One region of the Bradyrhizobium sp. F1.4.3 genome, then DNA from elsewhere that is predicted to be linked to it. Evidence: riboswitches for the same ligand, from Rfam matches in the RefSeq annotation. Region 1 holds a riboswitch; the other holds the start of a gene.

Region 1 (4,118 bases):
TCGTTAAGCTGATGGAAGCAAAAGCACCTACTTTGGTCATCTGGCAGACCGGGACCGTGGATGCTATCCGATCCATCGATCCCGACGACTTTCGCGGCGCGGTGACCGATGGGGTTGCTGCGTTGCAAAATGCAGGGGCTGACGTCGTCTTGATGAATTTGCAGTACAGCCCGCGTACCGAAACCATGATCTCGGCGCCGCCTTATCTCGACAATATGCGGGTGGTGGCGCAAGAGCATGACATCCCGCTGTTCGATCGCTTCGCGATCATGCGGCAATGGAATGATCAGGGTCAGTTCGACCTGTTCAGCCCGTCCCGCGGCCCTGAACTGGCGAAACAGGTCCATGATTGCCTTGGCCGGGCGTTGGCACAGTTCGTGATCGACGCTGCCCATCTGGGGCCGGCCCAGCAGCAAAATTGAGGTCTAGCGTTAATGAGTTCTCTCCGCCCTTTTTGCCTGACGGCATGGCTGGCCGCGTCCGCAGCGGCGGCGCTGCTGGTGTTGACGCCCGCGTCTCAGGTGCTTGCGCAAGCCGCGCAGGCAACGCCCGCTCCGCAGCAGGCTGCTAATCCCGCTCCCGCATCGCCCTCCCAGACCACGGTCGCGGCGACCCACCCGCCCGCCGAGCAGCGCGGCATCACCGCGCGTGCCGTCGACAAGGTGAAGCAGGTCGCGAAATCCGCCGGCGACATCTTTAGCCGCGTACCCTGCCTGCCGCCGAAGGGCAGCGCGAAGGCGATGGGATCGCTGCCGCATGTCGCGAACAAGCTCGTCGCCGGCCAGCCCGTCGTGATCGTCGCGTTCGGCTCGTCGTCGACCGCGGGTTATGGCGCGAGCTCGCCGGACTTCAACTATCCCAACCGTCTCGCCGCACAGCTGCGCCGGCAATATCCGACCGCCGACATCTCCGTCATCAATGCCGGGGTCGGCGGCGAGGACGCGCCCGAGATGATGAAGCGCCTCCAGAAGCAGGTGATCGACGTGCATCCGGATCTCGTGATCTGGCAGGTCGGCACCAATGCCGTGCTCCGCAACCTCGATCCCGGCGATACGGCCAAAATGGTCGAGGACGGCATCTCACGCATCCAAGCTGGCGGCGGTGCGGACGTCGTGCTGGTCGATCCGCAATATTCGCCGCAGGTGACGCAACGCGCCGAAAGCGCCGGCAAGATGGTGAAGCTGCTCGGCAAGGTCGCCGAGCTCCGTCACGTCGGCATCTTCCCGCGCTTCGAGGTGATGCGCGACTGGCATGAGAAGCAGGCGCTCCCGGTCGAGAGCTTCGTCATCGCCGACGGTCTGCACATGAACGATTGGGGCTACGCCTGCTTCGCCCAGCTCCTCGGCGACGACATCATCCGCTCCGTCGGCCAGATCAAGTTAGGGGTGAATGTGCCGGCGGATGTGCGGACGTATCGGCCGATGTAAGTGGCCTCTCCCCATCGCCGGGACGACATCGTGGCTACGCCTTCTCCAGCGCCGCGGTGAGATCCTCGATCAGATCATCCGCGTGCTCCAGCCCCGCCGAGAAGCGAATAAAACCCTCGCTGATGCCGAGCGCTGCGCGATCTTCCGGCTTCAGGCGCTGATGCGTTGTGGTGGCCGGATGCGTCACCAGGCTCTTGGCGTCGCCGAGATTGTTGGAAATCTTGGCGAGCTTGAGTTCGTTGAGCACGCGGAACGCGCCCTGCTTGCCGCCCTTGACCTCGAAGCCGACCAGCGTCGAGCCGCCGCGCATCTGCTTCTTGACCAGAGCCGCCTGCGGATGATCGGCGCGGCCGGGATAGACCAGCCGCGAAATCTTGGGATGGCTCGCCAGCACGTCCGCGATCCGCGCCGCGGTCTCCGTCTGCGCGCGCACGCGCACGGCCAACGTCTCCAGGCCCTTGAGCAAAACCCAAGCGTTGAACGGCGAGATCGACGGGCCGGTCTGGCGCATGAAATTGTGGATGTGCTCGGCGATGAAGGCTTCCGAGGACAGGATGATGCCGCCGAGACAGCGGCCCTGGCCGTCGATGTGCTTGGTCGCGGAGTAAACCACGACGTCGGCGCCGAGCGCGAGCGGGCTCTGCCAGATCGGCGTGGCGAACACGTTGTCGACGACGAGCCGCGCGCCGCCGCCGTGCGCGATCTCGGCGATCGCTGGAATGTCGAGCACGTCGAGCGTCGGATTGGTCGGGCTCTCCAGGAAGAACGTCTTGGTGTTCGGCTTGAGCGCGCGCTGCCACTGGTCGAGATCGAAGCCGTCGACCAGCGTGGTCTCGACGCCATAGCGCGGCAGAAGATCCTGGATGACGTAAAGACACGAGCCGAACAGCGCCCGCGAGGCCACCAAATGATCGCCGGCCTTGAGCGGCGCCAGGATCGCGGTCGTCACTGCCGCCATGCCGGTCGCCGCGGAGCGAGCGGCTTCGGCACCCTCCAGCTCGATCATGCGGCGCTCGAACATCGCGATCGTCGGGTTGGAATAGCGCGAATAGATGAAGCCGGGATCTTCGCCCTTGAACCGCGCCTCGCACTCCTCGGCGCTGTTGTAGACATAGCCCTGGGTCAGGAACAGCGCCTCCGACGTCTCGCCATATTGCGAGCGCAGGGTGCCGGAATGGACCAGACGGGTTTCGGGACGGTAGTTGGCAGGCGACTTCGACATAGGTACCTCCGCATGACCGTCTCGTCGAAAACGGTCACAAAAAAACCGGCCTGGATATCTCCACGGGCCGGGATCACAGAGGTCCCCGGCCTGTTTAGCGACTTATTTAACGTGGCTGCAAGCCGGCCGGCTCAAATCACCACGGGATAAGTCATGCTCATATTCCGCAATGCCCTTTTCGTCAAGGCGTCCATCGGATAGCCGTAAAAAACTGTATTTTCCGCATGTCCGGATACATTTGCCCCCTGACGAGGACCCAAGTTTGACGTTCACGGTCGCCGCCGACGCCAATGGTATCCTGCCCGACCGCATGATCGCGGCGATGGCGGCAGCGGGGCTTATCCTGCCCGCCTATGACTTCGTCGAAAGCCAGATCCAGCCGGCGAGCCTCGACCTTCGCCTCGGCGACATCGCTTATCGCGTCCGTGCAAGCTTCCTGCCCGGCCCCGGCGCCACCGTCGCCGAGCGTATTGACGAGTTGAAGCTGCACGAATTCAGCCTCGCCGACGGCGCGGTGCTCGAGACCAACTGCGTCTACATCGTGCCGCTGCTGGAAAGTCTTGCGCTGCCGCCGGAGATCGTCGCGGCCGCAAATCCGAAGAGCTCGACCGGCCGGCTCGACGTCTTCACCCGCGTGATCGCCGACGGCACCCGCCGCTTCGACATGATCGGCGCCGGCTATCATGGCCCGCTCTATGCCGAGATCAGCCCGAAGACATTTCCGGTGCTGGTCAGCGAGGGCTCGCGGTTGTCGCAGGTGCGCTTCCGCACCGGTGACGCCATCCTCAATGCCGACGAGCTCGACGCGTTGCATGCGTCCGAGCGTCTCGTCGATATCGACGATGCCGATCTCTCCGGCGGCGTCGCCGTCTCCGTCGATCTTTCCGGCGAGAAGGGGTCCGGCTTCGTCGGTTACCGCGCCAAGCGCCACACCGGCGTCATCGACGTCGATCGTCGCTCGGGCTATTCGGTGCAAGACTTCTGGGAGCCGATCTCGGCACGTCCCGACGGCAGCCTGATCCTCGATCCCGGCGAGTTCTACATCCTCGCGTCGAAAGAGGCGGTGCAGGTGCCGCCCGATTACGCCGCGGAGATGGTGCCATTCGATCCGCTGGTCGGCGAATTCCGCGTGCACTATGCCGGCTTCTTCGATCCCGGCTTCGGCTATGCCGGCGCCGGCGGGCAGGGCTCGCGCGCCGTGCTGGAAGTGCGCTCGCGCGAAGTGCCCTTCATCCTCGAGCACGGCCAGATCGTCGGCCGCCTCGTCTACGAGAAGATGCTGGCGCGCCCCGACGCGATGTATGGTCAGCGCATCGGCTCCAACTACCAGGCGCAGGGGTTGAAGCTGTCGAAGCATTTTCGCGTGTAGCTGCTAACTCCGCCCTCAGGTGTCGTCCCGGCGAAGGCCGGGACCCATAACCCCAGGGAGTAGTTTTGGCGCGAAATCCTGGTTACCAGTCTTCGTCAAA
Region 2 (4,118 bases), on a different contig from region 1:
CGCGAGGTGCCTTCCGGATAATCCTCCAGGTGATCAGCCACGTGCTTGAACGCCTCGATCGCCTTCGGCGAGGGTCCGAACGGCGTCTCGTTGGCCGACAGCTTGAACACCTTGCGGCCCGGCTCCGCCACCGGGCTCTTGCCCGGCGTGTAGGGCGCAATATCGAGAATGCCGGGATTCGGCACGGGGCGGGACATCTTCAACTCCGGATAGGCTGGGCGAGGCTCGCGATTTACGATTTCGACCCGGTCGGGGGCACCGTATAGCGCGTTGCGTGGCTGCCGACGAGGGCCGTGGAGCGCACCGAGGCCCCCGCTTCGATCAGGGCAGCCTTGATCTTGTCGAGGCTGCTTGCCGCGGTGACCGAGATCAGCAGCGCCGCGCCGTCAAAGGCGGTATCGGGGACCGCCACGATCTCGGCGAGCGGCGATAGCGCCCGCGCGACCTCGGCGTTCCACCCCGACACGCGCACGCTGAAGGTCTCGACCTCCGTCACCAGGGCGCTGTCGGCGACGCGCGAGACCGCGAACACGGGCAGCGCGGCCGGATGGTCGGCACGCTCGACGAAGGGCAACCGCGCGATGATCTTGGGCGCGCCGGGCTCCTCCAGCGACAGCCACCACGGCGTGCGGCTCGAGGTCGCCGAGACCAGCGCCAGATCGCCTTTGGATTTCGCCACCGCCTCGACTGCGGCCTGTGCGCTGAAATGCGCGACGTAGGGCACGGTGAAGCCGAAATGGAATCGCGCGGAATCGCGCATCGCGGGCTCGCTCACCGAGACGTCCGCGTGCACCGCGAATGGCGCCTGGACGTAAGTGAAGGTCGAGATGATGACGCGCCAGATGCTCTCGACCGTGTCAAGCGGCAGGATGCCGCGATGACGCTGCACGAGGTCACGCATCATGGCGGCCTCGCGTGCCGGGCGGAACGCGGAGCCGACCTCCTGGGTCTGCTTCACCTGGATCAGGCGGTCGATGATGTCGCCGCGCTGCATCAGCAGGCGATGCATGCCCTCGTCGATCGCGTCGATCTCCTTGCGCAATTCCTGCAACGATGGTGGCGCGGGCGGGCGTTGGGACATATCTGACATAGGCTGTTGAGAGGCGTTCCAATGCGGATCGGCCAAGGAGATTGGTAAGGTCGGATCCGCTGCGATCGACGTCCTGATTAGGCAGGATGGACGGTGAAAGCAAAGAGAAATGCAAAGGGAAATAGGGCCTGTTGGGCTGACGATGCAGAGCGGATTTTGGTTAATCCGGACCGTGACTTGACGAAAACACTCCAAGCCACTACATTTTGCCTGTTCCGTGGTCATTTGAGCCGGCCGGCTTGCAGCCACGTTAAAAAACTCGCTAAACAGGCCGGGGACGTTTTCGATCCCGGCCGAACCTATCGTTCAGGCCGGGTTTTTCATGGCCTGATGTCAGTGGCGATCTGAAGTCCGATCGCAAACGAGGACGATGGTCAGAGATGGTTGGCGTCAAGTCGATTCCAAGTCCCGCGATCAGTGCCGACGAACGGTCGCACGAGGTGGATCATCCGAGTTCGCTCGTCGCGCATTTCGGCGCTGACCAGCCGCTTCGGCTCGATTGCGGGGTCGATCTCACCCCGTTCCAGATCGCCTACCAGACCTACGGTGAGCTCAATTCGGACCGCTCCAACGCGATCCTGATCTGCCATGCGCTGACGCTCGACCAGCACGTCGCCAATGTGCATCCGCTGACCGGCAAGCCGGGCTGGTGGGAAATCATGGTCGGCCCCGGCCGCCCGCTCGATACCGACAAGTACTTCATCATCTGCTCGAACGTGATCGGTGGGTGCATGGGCTCGACCGGCCCGGCCTCGACCAATCCGGCAACCGGCAAGGTGTGGGGGCTGGATTTCCCGATCATTACGATACCCGACATGGTGCGGGCGCAGGCCATGCTGCTCGATCGCCTCGGCATCGAGACGCTGCTCTGCGTTGTCGGGGGCTCGATGGGCGGCATGCAGGTGTTGCAATGGACCGCGGCCTATCCCAAGCGCGTGTTCGCCGCACTTCCGACCGCGTGCAGCACGCGCCATTCGGCGCAGAACATCGCGTTCCACGAGCTCGGCCGGCAGGCGGTCATGGCCGATCCGGATTGGCATGGTGGGCGCTATGTCGATCAGGCGACGCATCCGCATCGCGGCCTCGCGGTGGCGCGGATGGCCGGGCACATCACCTATCTCTCGGATGCGGCGCTGCACCGGAAATTCGGCCGGCGCATGCAGGATCGCGAACTGCCGACCTTCTCGTTCGACGCTGATTTCCAGGTCGAGAGCTATCTGCGCTACCAGGGCTCGTCCTTCGTCGAACGGTTCGATGCCAACACCTATCTCTACCTCACGCGCGCGATGGACTATTTCGATATCGCCGCCGACCATGGCGGCGTGCTGGCAAAAGCGTTCGCCGGAATCCAGACCCGCTTCTGCGTAGTCTCTTTCACCAGCGACTGGCTGTTCCCGACCTCGGAATCGCGCGCGCTGGTGCATGCGCTGAACGCGTCGAGCGCGCGGGTGTCGTTTGCCGAGATTGAGACCGATCGCGGCCACGACGCCTTCTTGCTCGATGTTCCCGAATTCTTCGATATCTCCCGCGCCTTCCTGCAATCGGCGGGCAAGGCGCGCGGGCTCACCAGCAAGGACGGCTAGCGATGTCTGTACAGGAAGTGCTGCCGCTGGGCGGCCTCGCGGCTGACCGGTCCGGCCATTTTCGCGCCGATCATTTGCTGCTCGCCGAGATGGTCAAGCCCGGCTCGAAGGTCCTGGATGTCGGCTGCGGCGAAGGCGATCTGCTTCAACTGCTGGAGACCCGGGGCATCGACGGTCGCGGCATTGAGCTGTCGCGCGAGGGCGTCAACCGCTGCGTCGCCAAGGGCCTCGCGGTGGTGCAGGGCGACGCCGACACCGATCTCGTCAACTATCCCGACGACGCCTTCGACTATGTGATCCTGTCGCAGACGCTTCAGGCGACACGACAGCCCAAGGTCGTGCTGGAGAACCTCTTGCGCATCGGCCGCCGCGCCATCGTGTCGTTCCCGAATTTCGGCTTCTGGAAGATGCGGCTCCAGCTCCTGGTCGGCGGTCACATGCCGCGCACGGAGAATCTGCCGGCAAGCTGGTACGACACCGCCAACATCCATTTCTGCACCATCAAGGATTTCGTCGAGCTCTGCGACGCTATCCACGTCAAGATGGAGCGCGCCGAGGCGCTCGACCTCTACGGCCGTCCACTGCGGCTGCGGATGCCGTGGTGGGTGTGGAATCTGTTCGGCGAGCAGGGCGTGTTTCTGCTGACGCGCGGCGGCGGGAAATAGTTTCTCGTCATTGCGAGCGTAGCGAAGCAATCCAGAGTCTTTCCGCGATGGGATTCTGGATTGCTTCGCTACGCTCGCAATGACGGAGTGCGAGGTGACGCCTTCGTGCTAATGCGTCGCCGCCGACCGCGGATCGCGCACCGGCCATCGCCCCGCTTCCACAAGCGTGATGAATCGCTCCACGCTCTCGTTGAACAACGCGGGCTCCTCGAGATTGAGCACGTGGCCCGACTTTGGAAACATCGCGAGGCCCGCGGCCGGCAGATGCTTCTTCAGGAACAGGCTCGCCCCGACGCAGGGGTCGTCCTCGTCGCCGCAGACGATCAGTGCAGGCGTTGCCACCTTCCTGATCGCATCCGTCATCGTGTAGATCGAGGGCCGGCCGCCCTGGAAGCCGCGCATCGTATTGGCCGATCCCCCGGCATCGTGCCGCGCCAATGCGGCATAGAAATCGGCGTGGCCGCGCGGGTCCTTGACCAGGAAGGGAATTCGGCTCGGCGCCTCGCGCGTGACTTTTGCCACTTCAGTGGAGCCGAGCGTCTCGAACTGCTCGGCATTGGCGCGGCACTGCTTGCGCCAGTTGTCGAGGTTCTCGATCTCCGAGCCGGAGCCGACGCCGGCGAGTGTCATCGATAACGCGCGCTGCGGCGCGTTCAGTCCGATCTGGAGCGAAGAGTAAGCGCCCATCGAGAGACCGACGAGATGCGCGCGATCGATCCTGAGATGATCGAGCACAGCGAGCGCATCGCTGTAGAAATGCGTGAAGCTGTAGACCTCACC

What was found. A riboswitch is a leader RNA that binds a small molecule or an ion and turns the genes downstream of it on or off. The one in region 1 is predicted to bind S-adenosylmethionine.
Region 2: linked by a shared signal. The riboswitch ahead of metX (homoserine O-acetyltransferase MetX) and the one ahead of ABIB73_RS21595 (O-succinylhomoserine sulfhydrylase) in region 1 are both predicted to bind S-adenosylmethionine.

The regions. Positions count from the first base shown of each region.
Region 1 is NZ_JBEPRN010000008.1:104,245-108,362, forward strand. It holds gene ABIB73_RS21585 (SGNH/GDSL hydrolase family protein) at 1-422, shown strand, start outside; gene ABIB73_RS21590 (SGNH/GDSL hydrolase family protein) at 435-1,427, shown strand; gene ABIB73_RS21595 (O-succinylhomoserine sulfhydrylase) at 1,462-2,649, opposite strand; SAM riboswitch at 2,723-2,802, opposite strand; gene ABIB73_RS21600 (2'-deoxycytidine 5'-triphosphate deaminase) at 2,912-4,018, shown strand.
Region 2 is NZ_JBEPRN010000013.1:52,981-57,098, forward strand. It holds gene ABIB73_RS27195 (pyridoxal phosphate-dependent aminotransferase) at 1-197, opposite strand, end outside; gene ABIB73_RS27200 (chorismate mutase) at 233-1,081, opposite strand; SAM riboswitch at 1,298-1,377, shown strand; gene metX (homoserine O-acetyltransferase MetX) at 1,471-2,673, shown strand; gene metW (methionine biosynthesis protein MetW) at 2,676-3,338, shown strand; gene ABIB73_RS27215 (alpha/beta fold hydrolase) at 3,447-4,118, opposite strand, start outside.